4 regions of the Amphritea sp. GJ51-11 genome follow, and region 1 is predicted to be linked to each of the others. Evidence: predicted binding sites of a transcription regulator. Region 1 holds the regulator's gene; each other region holds the start of a gene.
The links. Region 1 encodes PhoB, which activates phosphate uptake and scavenging genes when phosphate is short. Its sites were predicted from a motif close to TGTCATANNNNTGTCANA; they were not measured.
Positions count from the first base shown of each region.

Region 2: a site for PhoB is predicted at 2,715-2,732, ahead of phbB (acetoacetyl-CoA reductase). Genes of this name have one in related genera too.
Region 3: a site for PhoB is predicted at 2,358-2,375, ahead of AC0L4K_RS07285 (PhoX family protein). Genes of this name have one in related genera too.
Region 4: a site for PhoB is predicted at 2,591-2,608, ahead of AC0L4K_RS07725 (inorganic phosphate transporter). Genes of this name have one in related genera too.

Region 1 is NZ_CM147881.1:4,399,124-4,404,010, reverse strand. Features, by position in the region: gene AC0L4K_RS19925 (DUF1415 domain-containing protein) at 124-699, opposite strand; gene AC0L4K_RS19920 (chorismate--pyruvate lyase family protein) at 790-1,332, shown strand; gene ubiA (4-hydroxybenzoate octaprenyltransferase) at 1,349-2,236, shown strand; gene phoB (phosphate regulon transcriptional regulator PhoB) at 2,340-3,035, shown strand; gene phoR (phosphate regulon sensor histidine kinase PhoR) at 3,045-4,358, shown strand; gene cysZ (sulfate transporter CysZ) at 4,491-4,887, opposite strand, start outside.
Region 2 is NZ_CM147881.1:3,166,781-3,171,667, reverse strand. Features, by position in the region: gene dmpH (2-oxo-3-hexenedioate decarboxylase) at 1-319, shown strand, start outside; gene AC0L4K_RS14160 (antibiotic biosynthesis monooxygenase) at 337-930, shown strand; gene AC0L4K_RS14155 (2-hydroxymuconate tautomerase) at 935-1,147, shown strand; gene AC0L4K_RS14150 (MATE family efflux transporter) at 1,354-2,682, shown strand; gene phbB (acetoacetyl-CoA reductase) at 2,996-3,745, shown strand; gene AC0L4K_RS14140 (DUF349 domain-containing protein) at 3,852-4,887, opposite strand, start outside.
Region 3 is NZ_CM147881.1:1,672,506-1,677,392, reverse strand. Features, by position in the region: gene glaH (glutarate dioxygenase GlaH) at 1-576, opposite strand, end outside; gene csiR (DNA-binding transcriptional regulator CsiR) at 921-1,622, shown strand; gene AC0L4K_RS07290 (NnrU family protein) at 1,645-2,214, opposite strand; gene AC0L4K_RS07285 (PhoX family protein) at 2,473-4,371, shown strand; gene AC0L4K_RS07280 (cache domain-containing protein) at 4,790-4,887, shown strand, end outside.
Region 4 is NZ_CM147881.1:1,774,481-1,779,367, reverse strand. Features, by position in the region: gene AC0L4K_RS07735 (CoA-acylating methylmalonate-semialdehyde dehydrogenase) at 1-1,404, opposite strand, end outside; gene AC0L4K_RS07730 (AraC family transcriptional regulator) at 1,569-2,528, shown strand; gene AC0L4K_RS07725 (inorganic phosphate transporter) at 2,755-4,353, shown strand; gene AC0L4K_RS07720 (Lrp/AsnC family transcriptional regulator) at 4,443-4,868, opposite strand.

The sequences.
Region 1 (4,887 bases):
TGTTGTACTAATAATGTGGTTATTAGCTAAGAAGAAAGTGAACCTAGTTCCGGGGCGAGAAAGATGCCCAATGAGGGCGCTGCACCCTCATCTGAAACAGCGAAAAGTAAACCAACGCAGAGACTAACAATAATCAGCAAACGGGGGAAAACGCTCGATCAGCGCCTCCCGCCCTAACGCCCTTAGACGTTTGATATTACGTTCAGGAATCTGCTCGGGGTTAGGATAGTGGGCCAATGCCCGGCTCATCTCCGCTTCTCGAATAATATGGAAGGTTGGCCAAGGTGAGCGGTTACTCCAATGGCTTAAGTCGTCTTCAGGCACACCGGCAAACAGATAGCCCGGATGAAAGCTCGCCAGCTGTAACACGCCTTCTAAGCCTGCCTGCTGCAATAAGTCTTCAAACAGGTGAAGATGATCTAGGTACTGATAAAAATCGCCTAGCCCCTCAGGGACGATGAACAGCGTCGTAGAAATCGTTTGCTCATCGCTCGCCTGTAGCTGTTCGACTTCAGCTAAGAAAGCCGCTACTAGCGCCTCCCCTTCCTGGGCTGCCGTTACCGCATATCGCAGCGAGTTATCTTTCACCACTGGAGCGGCGAAGGGGCAAAGGTTTAAACCGACAACCATGCTCTCAACCCACTCACGGGTCATCTGTTCTACCTGTTCTGCTGAATAACGCGGGGGCGTTTTAACCATACCTTTCATTTAATCCTGAGCCATGTGAAACCGATACTTTTACATCCTGTTAGGGTACTATACGGCCAATTTTTTTGCTGAGAAATTATCGTGCCCGTTGCTCTCAATCAAAACCGTTTTGATACTCGCTGGTATGCATTTAATCGCCCTGCAACGACCGCTGCGCCTCGTATCTGGCGTAAATGGTTACTAGACCGGGGATCATTGACACAGCATCTAATTCACGCCAGTGACGGCGATTTTAAAGTCAATGTGCTACGCCAATATTGGGGGCGTCCTAGCCGTATGGAAGCACTTGCATTAAAGATCTCCACGCGGCAGAAAGTCTTGATTCGCGAAGTGCAATTACTCGGTCATAACCACCCCTGGGTGTTTGCCCGCACGATTATCCCGGCCTCCACTCTCACCGGTAAACAGCGCAAACTTCACACCCTGGGGTCTCGGTCGTTGGGTAGCGTCTTATTTCGTGACCCCACCATGAAACGAGATCCTTTGGAGATCAGTCGCCTACAACTCAGTGATGGCGAAATAGCTTGGGCACGCCGTTCAGTGTTTTATCTGTCAAATAAGCCACTTCTGGTGGCCGAGGTTTTCCTGCCCGCCCTACAACAGGTAAACTATCAGCACAAATAACGATGGATCATTAACGATGCAACCCGGTACTCAAAACACCCGCCTCACTTGGCAGAAGCTGAAAGCCTGTGGCGACCTTATGCGAATTAGCAAACCGATCGGCAGCTTTCTGCTGCTGTGGCCGGCTCTCTGGGCTCTGTGGATTGCCGCTGAGGGGGTTCCTTCATACAGTTTGCTGTTTATTTTTATCTTGGGAACCTTCCTGATGCGTTCAGCAGGCTGTGTCATTAATGATTTTGCCGACCGCAATATTGATGCTCACGTAAAGCGTACCGCACAACGCCCGCTACCTGCCGGGCGAATCTCTGCCAAAGAAGCCTTGATACTGTTTGTTGCGCTACTGCTGGCGTCTTTTGCACTGGTGCTGTTTACCAATACCATCACTATCTATCTATCGGTAGGCGCCGTTTTCCTAGCGTTTTGCTATCCCTTTATGAAACGCTATACCCATCTACCGCAGGTGGTTTTGGGTATGGCGTTTTCGTGGGCGGTGCCCATGGCCTTTAGCGCGACCCTCGGAGAAGTACCCGTTATCAGTTGGCTGATTTATACCGCAGCGGTTATCTGGACCGTGGTCTATGACACCATGTATGCCATGGTCGATAGGGACGATGATGTTCGAATCGGGGTTAAATCCACCGCCGTCTTATTCGGTGATATGGATAAAGTGATTATCGGCATATTGCAGCTACTCACCCTCACTATTTTACTTATGCTAGGGGCGCAATTACAGCTATCGATCTGGTTTTATCTCGGAGTGATGGTGATGGCGGGACTATTTGTCTATCAACAATACCTCATCAGAGAGCGTCAGCGGGAAGCTTGTTTTACCGCCTTTCTCAACAATAATTACGCTGGGATGGCAGTTTTTATCGGTCTATTTCTGCATTATCTAACCATTTAAAAACAAATACTCTTGCCACCTAGGCGACTTTGTCATATTTCTGTAACAGTTTCATAATCTAATGACCGTCTTAATACATTATAAATAAATGAGGTGATTGGTCATGACGTCGGGTAAACGCGTTCTGATTGTTGATGACGAGGCTCCGATTCGCGAGATGATCGCTGTTGCACTCGAAATGGCTGGATACGATTGTGTCGAAGCGGATTCTGCGCAAGCCGCGCATCCAATGATCGTCGATTGTAAGCCAGATATGGTATTGCTGGATTGGATGATGCCCGGTATTAGCGGGATCGAATTCGCACGGCGACTGCGTAAAGATGAGATGACGGCGGATATTCCCATCATCATGCTGACCGCTAAAACCGATGAAGATAATAAGATCCAAGGACTGGAAACCGGCATCGATGACTATATCACCAAGCCGTTCTCTCCCCGGGAACTGGTTGCCCGGCTAAAAACCGTCCTGCGCCGCACCACGCCAAAAGGTATCGAAGAGCCGATTACGGTTGATGATCTCACCCTAGATCCGGTGTCCCATCGCGTCAGCTCCGAACTTAAACCACTGGAACTTGGGCCAACGGAATTCCGTTTACTACAGTTTTTCATGACCCATCAAGATCGCGCCTACACTCGTAGCCAACTACTTGATCTGGTGTGGGGTGGCAACGTCTATGTCGAAGAGCGTACCGTTGATGTTCATATCCGTCGGCTGCGTAAGGCGCTCAGCGAACGCCATGATTATCTAATCCAAACCGTTCGCGGCACGGGTTATCGTTTTTCATCACAGACCGCCTGAGACTGACTGATGTACAATTCCAGCCATTCAATAGCCAGCAATCTTGCGCTCACCGCAACGGTTAGCTTAGTGGTTGGCTTTGTTATCGGTTACCCAGGATGGACACTCGCAGTGGCGCTGCTAGGCTGGGGCCTCTATCAGGTTAAACAGTTTAATCGCCTACAGCAGTGGCTCATGCGCATCGACCATACCGATGTCCCCGAAAGCCGAGGTTACTGGGGCGAACTGTTCGATGAGCTGTCCAGAGACCAAAAGCGTCAGCTGTCACGGACCCAAGCGCTACGCAACGTCATCCACCGCTTCCAACAATCATCCGCCGCCCTGAGTGATGCCATCGTGATTATCGATGCGCAAAACCACTTAGAATGGTGGAACCGAGCCGCCGAAAAGCTACTCGGTATGAAAGCTCAAACCGATCGAGGCCGCTCGGTGATGAACCTATTACGCGATCCGCGTTTTGTGCGTTATTACCGTAAAAACATGTACGACGATCCGCTGCAGCTAACGTCGCCGATTCAGAAAGATATGGTGCTCGAATATCGCATTACTCGTTTCGGTGCCGGGGATCGTATACTCGTTGCTCGGGATATCACCCGCCTTAAACAGCTGGAACAAACCCGTCAAGATTTCGTCGCCAACGCCTCTCACGAGCTGCGCACACCCCTCACTGTTATCCGTGGCTATCTTGAGACCTTTCTCGATCAAGACCTACCACGCCCACTACAGCGCGGCCTGAGCCAGATGGAGAGCCAATCTCGGCGGATGGAAAACCTCGTCGCGGATCTGCTGCTGTTATCGCGCTTGGAAACTAGCGCCCATGTAGCCGATGAATTACCGATCCCTCTCCATGCTATCGTCACCCGTATTCGGGAAGATGCGCTGGCCCTCGGACAGGAGAAAGATCAATCCATCACTCTGGAGTTAGAACACAGCAGCACACTGTTAGGTCAGGAGTCCGAGGTTTATAGCGCGATCTCTAATTTGGTCTTCAATGCGGTGCGCTACACTCCGGCGAAAGGCGCGATTAAACTGCGCTGGTGGACCGATAAAGAGGGTGGCCACTTCACCGTGCAGGATAATGGCCCCGGTATCGACAGCATCCACCTGCCTCGATTACAGGAACGCTTTTACCGGGTAGATGAAAGTCGCTCATCCGACAGTGGCGGCACCGGCTTAGGCCTCGCGATCGTCAAACACGTGATGCTTAGGCATGGTGGTAAGCTCACCATTAGCAGCCAATTAGGTAAAGGCAGCACCTTCACTTGCCACTTCCCGAACGAACTGATCATTCCCGCTAATGCTGAAGCAGTTGAAACCGATTAACACTCCATTTATCTGCCAGAAACTAAAAACGCACTTCAAAATGAAGTGCGTTTTTAGTTAAAGCATCCGTCGACTTCAGCACCCAAGATAAGTGCTTCAGCCCCAGTTAAAAGCAGTCATCAACCCAACGGATTAGCGTTTACCTAATCGCTCTTGGCCCGTCAGACCACTCAGGTCTATTTCACTACCGTTGGTATATTCTTCAACCCAGAAAATAGTCGCCCCCACCACCGCCGCAGGCATAATCAGCAAGTTAAGCAGAGGGATCATCATGCCAAAAGAAACCAATCCACCGAATCCTACTGACGTTAGACGACGCTGTTTAAGGGAATCTTTCATCGCCCGAAAGCTCACTTTATTGTTATCCATTGGGTAATCGCAATACTGAATCGCCATCATCCAGCAGCCAAACAAAAATAACAAAATAGGCGCAACCATACCCAGTACGGGAATAAAGGCCAAGATAATCAAAAACAGTAACCGCGGCAGGTAATAGAGTAGCTTAGAAAGTTCTCGGGCAACCGTGCGC
Region 2 (4,887 bases), 1.2 Mb from region 1:
TGCCGATAACTCATCGTCTACTCGGTTTATCACCGGTGGTCGTATGGCCGATGTGGCGGATCTTGATCTGAAAACCCTTGGCGTGGTGATGGAGATCAACGGCGAAGTGGTTGAAGTAGGCGCAGGCGCTGCGGTGCTGGGGCATCCGGCCTCATCGGTGGCGATGCTGGCGAATATGCTGGGCGAGCGTGGTGAAGAGCTACCTGCCGGGTCTTTTGTCATGATCGGTGCGATTACCGCAGCGGTGCAAGTGAACAAAGGTGATTCTTTTTGTGTTCGTTATCAGGGTTTGGGTACAATCAGTGGTAAATTTGTATAACTGATTGGGGTGGAACAGTGACGGGCGAAAGTGGTATTGAGCAACAACTGACCGAACCGGGTCAGGAAGGTCCCGTCACCGTCAGCATCTCCCGCAAGGTGATTCCGGGGAAAGAAGCGGACTTTGAACGCTGGGTTTCAGCTGTCGTTGAAGAGGCGTCGGTCTATCCGGGTCATCAGGGCAGTAATGTTTTGCGCCCCTCGGCTTCTACGGGCAACTGCTACGTGCTTATCTATCGGTTTGATAATTATCAGAATTGTCAAAACTGGGAAGGTTCTGAAGTTCGCCGGGCGTGGCTCAAAAAACTTGAGCCAATCATTGAGGGTGAGCCTGAAGTACAGCGTGGCACTGGACTCGAGTTTTGGTTTGACCTGCCCGAGCTACCGGTCAGCAAACCTTCGCCCCACAAGATGACGTTCGTGTTGCTGGTGGTGGTATATGCTTTGGTGATGGCGATCAATGTGCTATTAGGGCCATTCCTTAATAGTCTCGATCTATGGTTGAGGTCAGTCGTGATTGTGCTGTTACAGGTGTTATTGCTGACCTATATCGTAATGCCCCGCGTCACCCGGTTGCTGCAATCCTGGCTGTTTCGTCAGGGGCCTAAATAGGGCGATTAAGAAAGAGGAAAACGGCATGCCTATCGTGACGGTTAATATGATGGAAGGACGCTCTGATGAACAGAAAGAGCGGATGATAGCGGAAGTAAGTGATGCGTTGGTGCGTTCGCTGGGTGCACCGATTGAAAGTGTTCGGGTATTGATTAACGAGATGCCTAAACAGCATTTCGGTATTGCGGGCCAGTCGGCTAAAAAACTGGGCAAATAACTGTGAACATGAGCTGTTGGCATCCGTGGTTTCGATCAACACTTTGAGTCAGTCATGAAGTTGATGGATTCAAGTTGTGGTTGCTTAAAATCATATCGATAAAACCTCCTGCGGGAGGTTTTTGCGTTTAGCGGCAACAGCACTCAACTGGGCCGCGAGAGATGGTATGATGGCGGCTCGATAACTCCCGTCTATAAAGGTATTGAGTGAAATCCGATCTGCTGAACGATGATGTTCGTCCTACCCTGATTAAAATGACGCTGCCGATGATGCTCGGTATCGTTAGCCTGATGCTGTTTAATGTTGTTGATAGTTATTTTGTCAGTCAGCTAGGTACCCACCAACTGGCGGCACTGGGTTTTACCTTTCCTGTTTCATTTACGGTGATCAGCCTATCGATCGGCTTGAGTATTGGTACTTCTGCAACCATCGCTAGGCTGATCGGTTCGGGCAACGAATCCGGCGCTCGACAGCTAACCACCGACAATCTGTTAATGACCACCTTGTTGATGATCACCATCGCAGTGTTGGCTATTCAGGTGATCGATCCGCTGTTTCGTTTATTAGGGGCAGGGGACGATTTACTTCCCTATATCGACCAGTATATGTCGGTGTGGTTTGCTGGGGCGGTTTTCTATGTCCTGATTATGGTGTCTAACAGTTCATTACGGGCCAGCGGTGACACTCGCACACCCGCCTTATTGATGGGAATCTCATCGTTGCTTAACTTGGTACTCGATCCACTGATGATTTTTGGTTGGGGGCCGGTGCCTGGGCTAGGGATTCAAGGGGCTGCGATTGCCAGTGTGATTGCCTGGAGTGTGACGGCGGTGTTTGCTTTATTAAATCTTTATTTTAATAAAGGTTTATTGGTGCTGCGGATTGAATCGGTTTCTGCTGCACTGCAGCACTGGTTGATGGTGATGAAGATCGGTTTTCCCGCCGCGCTGTCGAATATGATGACACCGATTGCCGCGGCTATTATGACGGCGATTGTGGCAACTCACGGGCCTGAAGCGGTGGCGGCATTTGGTGTTGGCAGCCGCTTAGAATCACTCTCCTTACTGGCGAATTTGGCTCTGTCGATGACCCTGCCACCCTTTATCAGTCAGAACTTTGGGCGCGGTCATATTGAGCGTGTTCGCGGGGCTTACCTGTCCGCAGTGAAGTTCGCGCTGTTATGGCAAGCCATTGTTTATCTACTATTACTCCTCTTTGCCGGTGGCATTGGCTCGCTGTTTAGTGACAATGAATCGGTGATTAGCTTAATCGGATTGTGGATTCTTATTGTGCCGCTTGGGTTTGGCTTTCAGGCCGTCACCTTTCTGACTGCGTCCAGTTTCAACGCTTTACATCAGCCAATTAGAGCGATGCGGATCAGCGTGTTTCGATTGTTTTGTCTCTATGTGCCGTTGGGGCTATTAGGTAATTATTTGGCCGATTTACAAGGGATGTTTATCGGTTTTGTGATTGCGAATATGTGCACTGCAGCAATGTCGTATTGGTGGATGCAGCGACATCTCAAACGTCTGTAAAGTCTTTGACTTCAGTAAAATAAGTTGTATCTTGTCTTAAGGCCGTAACAGACGAAACCTAAACTCTTGAGCTAAGTCAAAGCTTAGTTATAGAGCTTATGTAAGTCTCTGTTATAGGGCTGCATATTGAATGATTTTGGGTGATACTGCTCGTTTGGTTTGCGATCAAATTGTTTATCACTCAACCAAAGTCATATTACACTGCGGTGCTGTTAACGCTATTATCCGCGCAGTGTTAATAATAACTAAATAATAACAACGCTATACAACGACTCGAAACAATCAACTCTCAAGAAGCAAAGGGGACACGAGCATGACACAGAAAATTGCTCTAGTAACAGGAGGTACGGGTGGTATTGGTACCGCTATCTGTCGGGCATTGGCTGACGCAGGCGTAAAAGTTGTTGCTGGTTATAATTCTGGCGGTAACCATGAAAAAGCTAAAGCTTGGCAGGCTGAGCAGAAAAACGATGGCTATGATATTTTGGTTGCCTATGGTGATGTTACCGATGAAGAATCATGTGCTGCCTGTATTAAAACGGTAGAAGAAGTCGCCGGCGGTAGCGTCGACATTCTGGTCAATAATGCGGGTATTACCCGTGATGGTACTTTCCGTAAAATGAGCTGGGAACAGTGGAACGAAGTATTATCCGCTAACCTAGACTCCATGTTCCATATGACCCGTTTGGTTATCAATCCTATGCTGGATAAAGGCTGGGGTCGGGTTATCAATATCTCATCTGTTAATGCACAGAAAGGTCAGTTTGGTCAGTGTAACTACTCTGCGGCTAAAGCGGGTATTCATGGCTTTACTAAAGCATTGGCGCAAGAAGTGGCCGCTAAAGGCGTAACAGTGAACACTGTTTCTCCTGGTTACGTCATGACACCGATGGTTGCTAAAATTCCTGAAGAAGTTCTGGAAAAGATTATTCGTCAGGTACCTGTCGGTCGTCTAGGTGAGCCTTCTGAGATCGGTAAAGCGGTTACTTACTTGGCTAGCGATGATTGTGGCTATGTAACCGGTTCTGACTTCTCCATTAATGGTGGTCAACACATGTCATAAGCTGTATTCAGCTGATAAAAAACCCGCTTTTGCGGGTTTTTTTGTGTTTCATTTTTTGTTTCAAGTGCTCAATTAATGAGCACTTGAGGACAATTTACGCAGGGTTTCAACGAGCCTGCTGAAGGTTACTGTAGAAACGGATCTGTAGAGCTTCATGTTGCAGGGTGAGTGGCTGACACTGCCACTCTAGCTCTAACTGTTTAAGATCGTTACTGTTGGTTGAGGTTTGACGTTGCTCTAGGGCCTTTTGCAGTCGGTCCATCTGATATTCCATGCGTAAGGTCTGGTCCTGTTCAGGTGACTCTAATCCGAGTAAAATTTCCAGTCGGATACAGAGTTGGCGCAGCGCTTTCTCGGTAACTTTAAGCAGATCTTCCAGTTCAATTTCGTCTGAGATGAAGGCCAGCAATTGCTCGTAGCGGGCATTGATCATCGGTCCAAACTCGCCCTCTACTGCATCACACTGATGCCATGCGGCTTCAATCTCATCCAGTGCTAACTGGTCGAGAGTGCCATCCTGAATAAAGTGCTCCAACTGATCGCACAATTCGATGCGTTGTAATAGGGCGGGATAGGTTTGGCTGTCAGCCAGAGATGTGTTTTTAACGCCAGTCGGATTTGGTTGTTGCTCGTTCTGTTTGTTCTTATTGAGGTTTTCAAATATCTGGTTACAGGCTTTACGAAACGCTGGCCAGAGTTCCCGTTCGAGGCTATGGAAAGTATTGCCTGCTTCCTTCCAACGCTTCTGCAAGGCCTTCACGTCGGCTGCCGCGGTGCTGAGATCTTCTTCTGTTAGCAGTTGCTCAGCCTGCGTAAGCAGGGCTTTCTTCACATTGGCTACTTCATCTCGGTGGGCCGCAATTTTCTGATCGATCTGTTTGAGTAGAGCATTAAACTCGGTTTGCACTTGGCGACCAGGGGTTCGATCTACCGGTGCATACTCTTTCCATTCTCGCTTAGCGGTGCGGCTGACCTGTTCGATCAAAGACCAGTCAGCTTGTTGCCAGTCGATCTGTTGGAGGAAGTTGCCAAGCTCTGACACCAGCGCGGTGCGTTTGTTGAGGTTATCCGTACGTTGCTGCTTCTGTAGTCGAAAATATTGCTCACAGGGCGTATAGGCCTGATCTGATGCGGCTTTAAAG
Region 3 (4,887 bases), 2.0 Mb from region 1:
GACGTGCAGTAACAGTGAATCACCCCCTTCCATATGGGCTTCACCCAACTTTTGCATCAACACGTAATCGGTGCGCTCATTTACATAGGTGCCATCATTGTGCAACTCCATGCGACGATGTGCCTGACGCAGGTAGCTGTCAGAATTATCATCATTCAACACGGTAAAGCGCGCATAGTATTTGCCATACATTGCATCGTGGTTTGACAAGCCGATTAGGTGAGACACAGCGGTCGACAGTTTAATATCAAACTCTGTGCGCAATTCACCTTCGGTGGCAGCGGGCTGTCCTTCGTATTGAAGTAAAAATGCTCCGGTGTTGCGATCTTGCATGGTCGCATTAAGAAACTTACCCAGCGTGTAGTCAGTCAACGCATCCAATTTATCGGCCACCGCATAACGCAGGAAAGGCTTATATTCCAACGCCTGTACAGGCCACTCACTGATCGCTTGATCAAAGGCAGTGACGGTTTCTGCCGTCAGTGTTACAACCTGCAAGCGCTTATTGGCAGCATAAGGGGCAACAGAAAAACCATTGGGTTGTGTCACTTCTACTTCACGCAACAGAGCAGTCATTTTTTCTCTCCAAACTGTAATCGTTCTGGTTATCGAACGTGTTTTACCGACCTCTTCACTTCGTGTAGCTGTCGCACCGATGATTACTCGGTAACGGGCAAACCCACGCACAAAGAGCTCTTTAAAATATTTTTGTTTTCATGGCAGATAGTTAACCTTTGTGTTGATCTGCATCACTGCCAACATCGACGCAATGCAATAATGTCGATGTTTTTACATATCGTCAACAATAATTTTAAATGTTTGTCTTAACTATTAAATGTCGCTAACTTAAAATAGCCGGTACAAATATGGCCCTGATAGCAACAATCCTTTTAAAAACAGACAATAAGACCCTAGCAATCATGATAAACAGCAGCGCAGCAACAACTGACAAGGGCGATAACTCTGCCCTAAAAGTGGTAGGTGATCTGAAACAGGATATTCTCACAGGCTATTTTCAACCCGGTGAAAAGCTCAAAATGAACCGTCTAAAAGAGCGCTATCAGGTCGGCGTGAGTCCGCTGCGCGAAGCCCTTTCGCAGCTATTGATCGAACAATTGGTGGTGGTTGAAAATCAGCGAGGCTTTAAAGTGCACCCCGTATCCCGCGAAGAGATGTTAGATATCTACGCGACGCGGGCCGAAATTGAAGCCCTCTGTATTGGCTTAGCCGTAGAGAAAGGTGACGATGAATGGGAAGCCGGTATCCTTGCGGCGGCTCATACTATGCATAAGTTTGGTGATATGGTCGAAAAAGACCCTCAGGAGTGGGAGCGGCGTCACCAAGCGTTTCATACCGCCATCGCTAAGGGGTGTAATTCACCCACCTTACTGCAGGTGCGCCGAGCGCTATATGAAAAGGCATCCCGTTATCGCAACCTCTGGCTGAAGAAAAACATGGCCAATAGTCTCGTCTTTGATGCGAACCAAAAAGAACATCAACAACTGATCGATGCCTTGTTAAAAGGTAATGCAGATGCAGCTCGAGACCTGATTAAACAACACTTACTCAGCCCAAGCCGCGCGCTGGAAAAAACCCCAGGGCTCGACGCCCTTTCGGGTTAATTCCCATCGTTTAATGGCGCGCTCAACTGAACGGAGCCACACCGATTAACCATTTATGGGCCCACAGTACAGTAACGCCATAAAGCGCCAAACCTGCCACCACCAAAACCACATCATTGATCCAAGATTCCGGCACCGTGGGTAATGAGCGAGCCTTACGTTTTTTCAGTGAGATACGATCAATCACCGCCCATGCTAAGAAACTGCCAAACAAAATCAGATCTGCCAAGGTGCCGTTAACCAATAGATGTGACAGTGCCCACAATTTGACCGCCACCAACTGGGGATGACCCAAGACACGCTGTATGCGTCCGGGAAAATACGGCGCTAACGCAAAGACAAACACCGGTAGTAACAAAAGTGCCGCAAGATGGCGCATCCAGCCGGGGCTTACATAAATCAGTTGAGGGTCTAACCGGGCCGCGGCATAGCCGCTAACAATCAACCACAAACCCAACACAGAAATCGCTATATAAGCTAGCTTCCAACCCATATCACTGATAGCCACCGCCCTATCTCGCAGTGGCTCAGCGACAATCGATATTGAATGAATCCCCAAAAATAGAATCAAACCTAAGATTAACACCAGCATTGTTTATTCCTTACACTTAAGTCCTTAAAAATAAGTTCTAAAACAGACGCATAAACGATGCGTACCGTTAATACCGTAGCTAACCACAAAAGTATGGCCGATGACTACCGCAGCGCAGCATTCACTCCATCACCTGTCCAGCATGTCATCTACTTGTTACTTTTTAGTCATCTAATATTCATATTTCAAGTCTAGTCTTGGTGCGATAAATGACTCCACTCACCTTCGTTATCAAGATAGTTTTTAGGAACATTGAGCATGAAAAAAGATCTTCTGCAGGCCGATTCAGCGTTGCATACCGAACTAGACTCCGACTTCAGTAAAATAATCGATGCCGGTATGAGCCGCCGCCGCTTTATGCAGGGCGGTGCAACGGCAATGGGTCTCTTTCTAGCGGCTAACCCGCTGAGCCAAGCGGTTGCGGCAACCACACAGCCTGAAAGCAAGCTACTGGGCTTTAAAAAAGTACCGACCAGCACTGCAGATACCTTTATCGTGCCTGAAGGTTATGTTGCCAAACCACTGATCTCTTGGGGTGACCCTATTCTTCAAGGCGCACCCGCGTTTGACGAGGGTGGCATGCAGCCTGCCAGCGCTCAGGCGGGCCAGTTCGGTGATAACACCGATGGCATGAGCTACTTCCCGCTGTCTGAAGATCGCGGCTTGCTGGCCGTTAACAATGAATACACTAACTACAAGTTGCTGTTTAACCATCGTGGCGATGCCATGACCGCCGATGATGTTAAAAAAGCCCAGGCCGCCGTAGGTATCTCTATATTTGAGATCCAGCGCACCGCCAAAGGTTGGGAATACAGCAAAACATCCACTTACAACCGCCGTATCACTGCGAATACTGAAATGCATTTAACCGGCCCAGCGGCAGGTCATGCGTTAGTCAAAACCAAGGCCGACACCACGGGCACTAAGGTACTAGGCACCTTTAACAACTGTTCAAATGGCGAAACCCCATGGGGCACTTACCTTACCTGTGAAGAAAACTTTAACGGCTTCTTTGCTAAACCCGGCGGTGAGTTAAATACCCATGAAAAACGTTACGGCCTAAAAGACGACAGTAAATACCAGTGGTTTAAATTCGATAGCCGTTTCGATATGACCCAAGAGCCAAATGAACCTAACCGCCACGGCTGGGTGGTTGAGATCGACCCAATGGATCCGACGTCGACTCCGCTCAAACGTACTGCCCTAGGTCGCTTTAAGCATGAAAATGCCGCCGTTATCGTCGCCGATAATGGTCATGTAGTGATCTATCTGGGTGATGATGAACGGGGGGAACACCTGTACAAATTTGTCACTAAAAACAAATATAACCCAGCCGATAAAGCGGCTAACCGCCACTTACTCGATGAAGGGACTCTCTACGTGTCCCGTTTCAACGCCCAACCCGGTGAAGTCAGTGGTAGCGGCGAGTGGATCGAATTAACCCATGGCAAAAACGGCCTAACCGCTGAAAATGGCTTTAACAGCCAAGCAGAGGTGGTTATCTTTGCCCGTGAAGCGGCGACTGTTGTCGGCGCGACCACCATGGACCGCCCAGAGTGGGTAGCAGTCAACCATAAAACCAAAACCGTATGCTGTACCCTGACCAACAATAAGTACCGTGGCAAAAAAGACAATCAGCCGATTGGTGGCCCAAATCCACGTGCCAATAACAAGTATGGTCAGATCGTGCGTTGGAACGAAGCCGGCGCTAACAACGCCGCAACAAGCTTCAAATGGGATCTATTCTTGGTGGCAGGTAATCCAACGGTACACAAAGATTTCTATGCCGGCTCCGCTAATATCAACGATGAGAACATGTTCAACAGCCCCGATGGCTTAGGTTTTGATAACGACGGTCGTCTCTGGATCCTAACCGATGGCAAATACTCCAATGAGGGAGATTTTGCCGGCATGGGGAACAATCAGATGCTCTGTGCCGATCCAAAAACCGGTGAAGTACGCCGCTTTGCAACCGGGCCAATCGCTTGCGAAATCACCGGCCTGACCTTCTCGCCTGATCAACGTACGGTCTTTGTCGGCGTTCAACACCCCGGAGAAGCGGATAAACCGTCCCATTTCCCTGCGGGCGGTAACAGCAAACCTCGTTCGACCATTATGGCGATTCAGCGTCAAGATGGCGGCATTATCGGCGCCTAAGCCGATGCCCAACAGGTTCTGATAACAGAGCCTATTAGTGATTAGTCTAATTTTACCTAAAGCCCTCCCAAAGTGGGGGGCTTTTTACATTTAAAGTCCCTCTCACCGACCCGGTCTACTGTCAGGCTTGCAGAACCTCTGTTAAAATGAAGCTACCTACTTAATAGGTTCACCACGACTTCATTCACCTGAATAGTCATTAGGCTGTCACTTGCTAAGCTATTCATTTGCTAACGCAGAGATAAGGCCAACCTATACACATGCTATCCCGCCTTTTTCTTATGGTTATCCTAATGGCTGCAGAAATGCTGACCATGAAGGCCATGCAAACACTGGAGATTCCGCTCAGTTTTTTTGGCTGGAAATATTTCTCGATGCCAGTCTAACCGCCTTAATCACCATCTTCACCATGCGCTTCATGCTCAAAACAAAACGCTTTATCGCGCGGGAAGATCTCAGCAATGAATCACTCCTGCTGCGCACCGCCATTATCGCGTTTACAGTGGCAACCGTACT
Region 4 (4,887 bases), 2.1 Mb from region 1:
AACCGCCTGCTTACCATAAGCATGCTGATCGCCGTAGAACGACTTTCTCCAACCGGTGAAAGAGAACATTGGCAGAGGCACGGGTACAGGCACGTTGATACCGACCTGACCGACCTTGATCTCATGCTGATACTTACGCGCCGCGGCACCCGAAGAGGTGAAGATAGAGGTACCGTTACCGTATGGGTTTTCATTGATCAGCTGAATCGCTTCTTCAATCGTATCCACTTCGAGGGTAATCAGAACCGGTCCGAAGATCTCTTCTTGATAGATCGACATATCGCGGGTGACGTTGCGGAACATGGTTGGCCCAATCCAGTTACCATCAGGATAACCTTCGACCACACATTCAGAACCATCAAGGATACAATCAGCACCGGCATCTTTACCCTCTTGAATAAAGTTAAGTACCTTCGCTTTAGCCTGCGGATTGATCTGCGGACCATAACCGGCTTCTGGATCGTTCCATGCACCTGGGCGTACTTTAGCCAGTGCATCACGTACTTCAGGAATCCACTCACGGGATTTACCGACAAACACGGCTACCGAGATCGCCATACAGCGCTGACCTGCCGCACCAACAGAAGCACCGGCAATACTGTTAACAACCTGATTCTTAGCCGCATCCGGCATAATGACCATGTGGTTTTTAGCACCGGCAAACGCCTGTACCCGTTTCATATGGTCAGTACCGGTACGATAGATATGCTCACCGACCGCAACCGAACCCACAAAGGAGATCGCTGGGGTATCTTTATGCGTTAACAGCTGATCAACGACATCTTTCGCGCCATGCACAACTTGCAGCAAACCTGCAGGTGCGCCGGCTTCTTGAAACAGTGCCGCCAGACGCATCGGCGTCAGTGGATCCTGCTCAGAAGGTTTCAATACAAAGGTGTTACCGCAAGCGATCGCCATTGGGAACATCCACAGCGGAATCATCGCGGGGAAGTTAAATGGGGTAATACCGACACACACACCCAGAGGCTGAGTAATGCTGTAGCAATCGATTTTACGGGCAACGTTTTCAACCGTTTCACCCATGCTCAGGGAAGCGATATTGGCCGCATGTTCAACCACTTCGATACCGCGCCATACATCGCCCTTAGCATCATCAAAGGTTTTGCCGGTTTCTTGAGATAGCAGCTCAGCAATCTCATCATGGTTTTCTTTTAGCAATGCCTGATAACGCAGCATCAAGCGAGCACGTTCGCCAACCGGCATCTCTTTCCATGTTTCAAACGCGGCTTTCGCGCTCTCGACGGCCAGCTCTACTTCATCAGCGGTTGCGCAAGGCACCTGTGCAATCACTTCTTGAGTGGCAGGGTTAGTCACCGGAATCCAGTTATCACTGCGGCTCTGAACCAGCTCACCGTTGATCAGTAAAGGAACTTGTTGCGTCATGTTTTGCACCTTCGTATTTATTGTAACGTTCTGATTATTGTTGTTGGCAGACCCCGTTAAAAACCGGATCACGCTGTGTGTATGGGGTCACATTAAAGCATAGCTTGCGGCTGCACATGATTGATAATGTTGCTATATTAATGGACTATATTGCTATTGAATACATGAATACCCTAATTAACCCTTTATACCTTAGTCGAGTAGCCACTGTGAGCACCCCATCAAACTGGCCCCTGCCCCCCCAGAGCATTCGCTTTGTTTTGCCCCATAAAATTATCCAAAAACTCAGTGATAATAGGCTTTCCAGGGATCTTTACCCGTTAGGGGCCGGCTACTATAAACACGCGGTTGGGCACCGCATGGAACGCCTAAAACATGATGACCACTTATTGATATACTGCCTTGAAGGTAAAGGTAAAATCCGTGTAAACCAGAAGAATATTGCGGTAAATAGCGGTGATTTAGTGGTTCTTCCACGCGGCGCTGCACACCAATATGCCTCCAGCCCTAACTTTCCTTGGACGATCTACTGGTGCCATTTTGAAGGCGGGCTGGCCGATGATTTTATCGCTCACCTAGAGATTCCCAGCCACAAACCGGTGGTTCATCTGGGGCTGCACAGCAATCTAGTGGGTGAATTCGAGGCGCTACTTGAAGCCCGCCATAGCAGCTATCACCTAAATGCCTTTATTAATGCCGCCAACCAATTGCGGCAGATTCTCACCCATATCGCGCTACTGCAACCACTGGTGCGCAGCCAAGACGCCGATAGCTTCGACCTAGAAAAAATCCACAGCCTGATGCAGGCGCATATCCATGAACAACTGGATATCGATACTTTGGCGAACAGCGTCAATCTATCGAAATTTCACTTTATCAAACGCTATAAAGATGCCACCGGCACTACACCGATCAATCACTTTATCCAGCTCAAAACCCAACGGGCTTGCCACCTGCTGGATATCAGCACCCGCACCATTGCCGAAGTGGCCTTTATGGTGGGCTATGAAGATGCCTACTATTTTTCCCGTATCTTTAAGAAAGTGATGGGCATCTCGCCAACCCAATATCGAAAACTACAAGTCGGTGCTTGGTCCTATAAGAGTTTTAAACAAGAAAACTAACAGCATCCCATGCTATGCCCAGCGCTCATCAGGGCTGATGCACAACGAAAAAAACAAAATACTGTCACTAAACTGCAACCCATTCGCCTTAACTTATTGAGCTCTTTGATAAGCACTTTGGGATCGTTCGCATACCTCCTGAAGCACTTTCAACCTCTCGGGATGGTTCAAGCCTAAGCGCTTGACCCACCTTAATCTTGCCTGCAAGACGTTTCAGGAGACTCAAATGGCAACATCCACGACGTATCCCGCTCGATCACCCATGTCAGGCGATAGTAAGTTAAGCCTATTTTTCGCCATCGGTTTTATCGCCATGATTGGCTACTTTTTAGCATGGGGGCTGGATTACACCCAACACAACCATGTCATGATCTTTATGCTGGCTACCGCCTTCGGGGTCTTCATGGCCTTCAATATCGGCGGCAATGATGTCGCCAACTCCTTCGGCACCAGCGTAGGCGCTGGCACTCTGACGATTAAACAAGCACTGTTAGTGGCTGCCATTTTTGAGGTCAGCGGTGCGGTTATCGCCGGCGGCGAGGTGACGAAGACGATTCGTAAAGGGATCGTTGACCTATCCACCATCAATGTCGATCCCATGCAGTTCGTCTATATCATGATGGCGGCCTTACTTGCGGCCGCCTTGTGGTTATTAATCGCCACAAAACGGGGCTGGCCGGTTTCCACCACCCACTCCATTATCGGTGGCATTGTTGGCAGCTCCATCGCCTTAGGTTTTTTTGTCGATGGCCCTGATACCGCACTCGCCCTGATTAAGTGGGATAAAATCGGCACCATTGCGGTTTCATGGGTACTCTCACCGGTACTCGGTGGACTGGTGTCTTACACCCTGTTCTATCAAATTAAGAAATATGTACTGCGCTATAACGAAGCCACCGCTGAAGAGTTGGTGACCATTAAGCAGGAAAAGAAACAACATAAGGTGCAGCACAAAAAAGCGTTTGAGCATTTAGCTGAACTGCAAAAAATCGCCTACACCTCGGCGATGGCGCGGGATGCGCACACCGTGCGCGATGGTGATTTTGACCCCGAAGAGCTGGAGTCAGATTACTATAAAGAACTGCATAAGATCGAACAAAAGAAAAGTGAGCTTAACGCCACCCATGCTTTAGAAACCTATGTGCCGATCTTTGCCGCCCTAGGTAGTATGCTGATTGCCGGCATGCTGCTGTTCAAAGGGTTAAAGCATATGCAACTGGGTTTAAGTAGCCTAGATAACTACCTGATTATCGGCATGATTGGTGCAGCGGTCTGGTTGGTGATGGCGATATTTGCCAAAACACTGAAAGGCAAAGACCTCGATAAATCGACCTTTTTGATGTTCAGTTGGATGCAGGTATTTACCGCCTCCGGTTTTGCCTTCAGCCACGGCGCCAACGATATCGCCAATGCGATCGGCCCCTTTGCTGCCATTCTGGACGTACTACGTACCGGTGAAATGGGCTCCCAAGCAGCCGTACCAACTGTCGCTATGCTGACCTTTGGTATCGCCCTCATCGTAGGGCTTTGGTTTATTGGTAAAGAGGTGATTCAAACCGTCGGCCACAACCTCACGAAGATGCATCCTGCATCCGGCTTTGCGGCCGAATTATCGGCAGCGGGTGTAGTGATGCTCGCCTCGGTCATGGGCTTGCCGGTTTCGAGCACCCATATCCTCATCGGCGCCGTGCTTGGTGTCGGCATGGTCAACAGCAATGCTAACTGGTCACTGATGAAGCCTATCGGCATGGCTTGGGTGATCACCCTTCCCGCCGCCGCACTTATGTCGGCCATCACGTTCTATCTGTTGATGATCGCTTTTTAAGCGAGCTAACCCTTTATAACAACCAATAAAAAGCCAGACAGTAACGTCTGGCTTTTTAGGCTTTCACGGGTGAACAAGCCGCTACTTAGTCACTCCCACTCCTGCATCACCACATGGGTGACAATTTTCACTCCACTAGGCAGCTCTTCATCTACCTCTTCAAGAATGTCATGCAAACGCTGCATCGAGGCAAACTCTAAGTACACCAGCAGATCCACTTCGCCACTAATCCCGTGACAATATTTCACCTCGGGATACTGCAAGAGAAACTGCACCAATGGACGACACTTAAAACCACCATGTTTAATCTCAAAATGTGCCTTGAGCGGGCCTTGTTGATCCAGCTTCGTCGAAGTGATCACCCGATATCCGAGAATATCCCCTTGCTCCTCCATCCGCTTCATCCGTTCAGAGACAGCGGGTCGCGACAGGTTCACCTGTGCGGCAATCGCCGAAACACTCTGACGGGCATTATCCCGCAGCGCGGCGATTATTTTCTGATCAAAACTATCCATGCGTAAACTCGGCTATTCA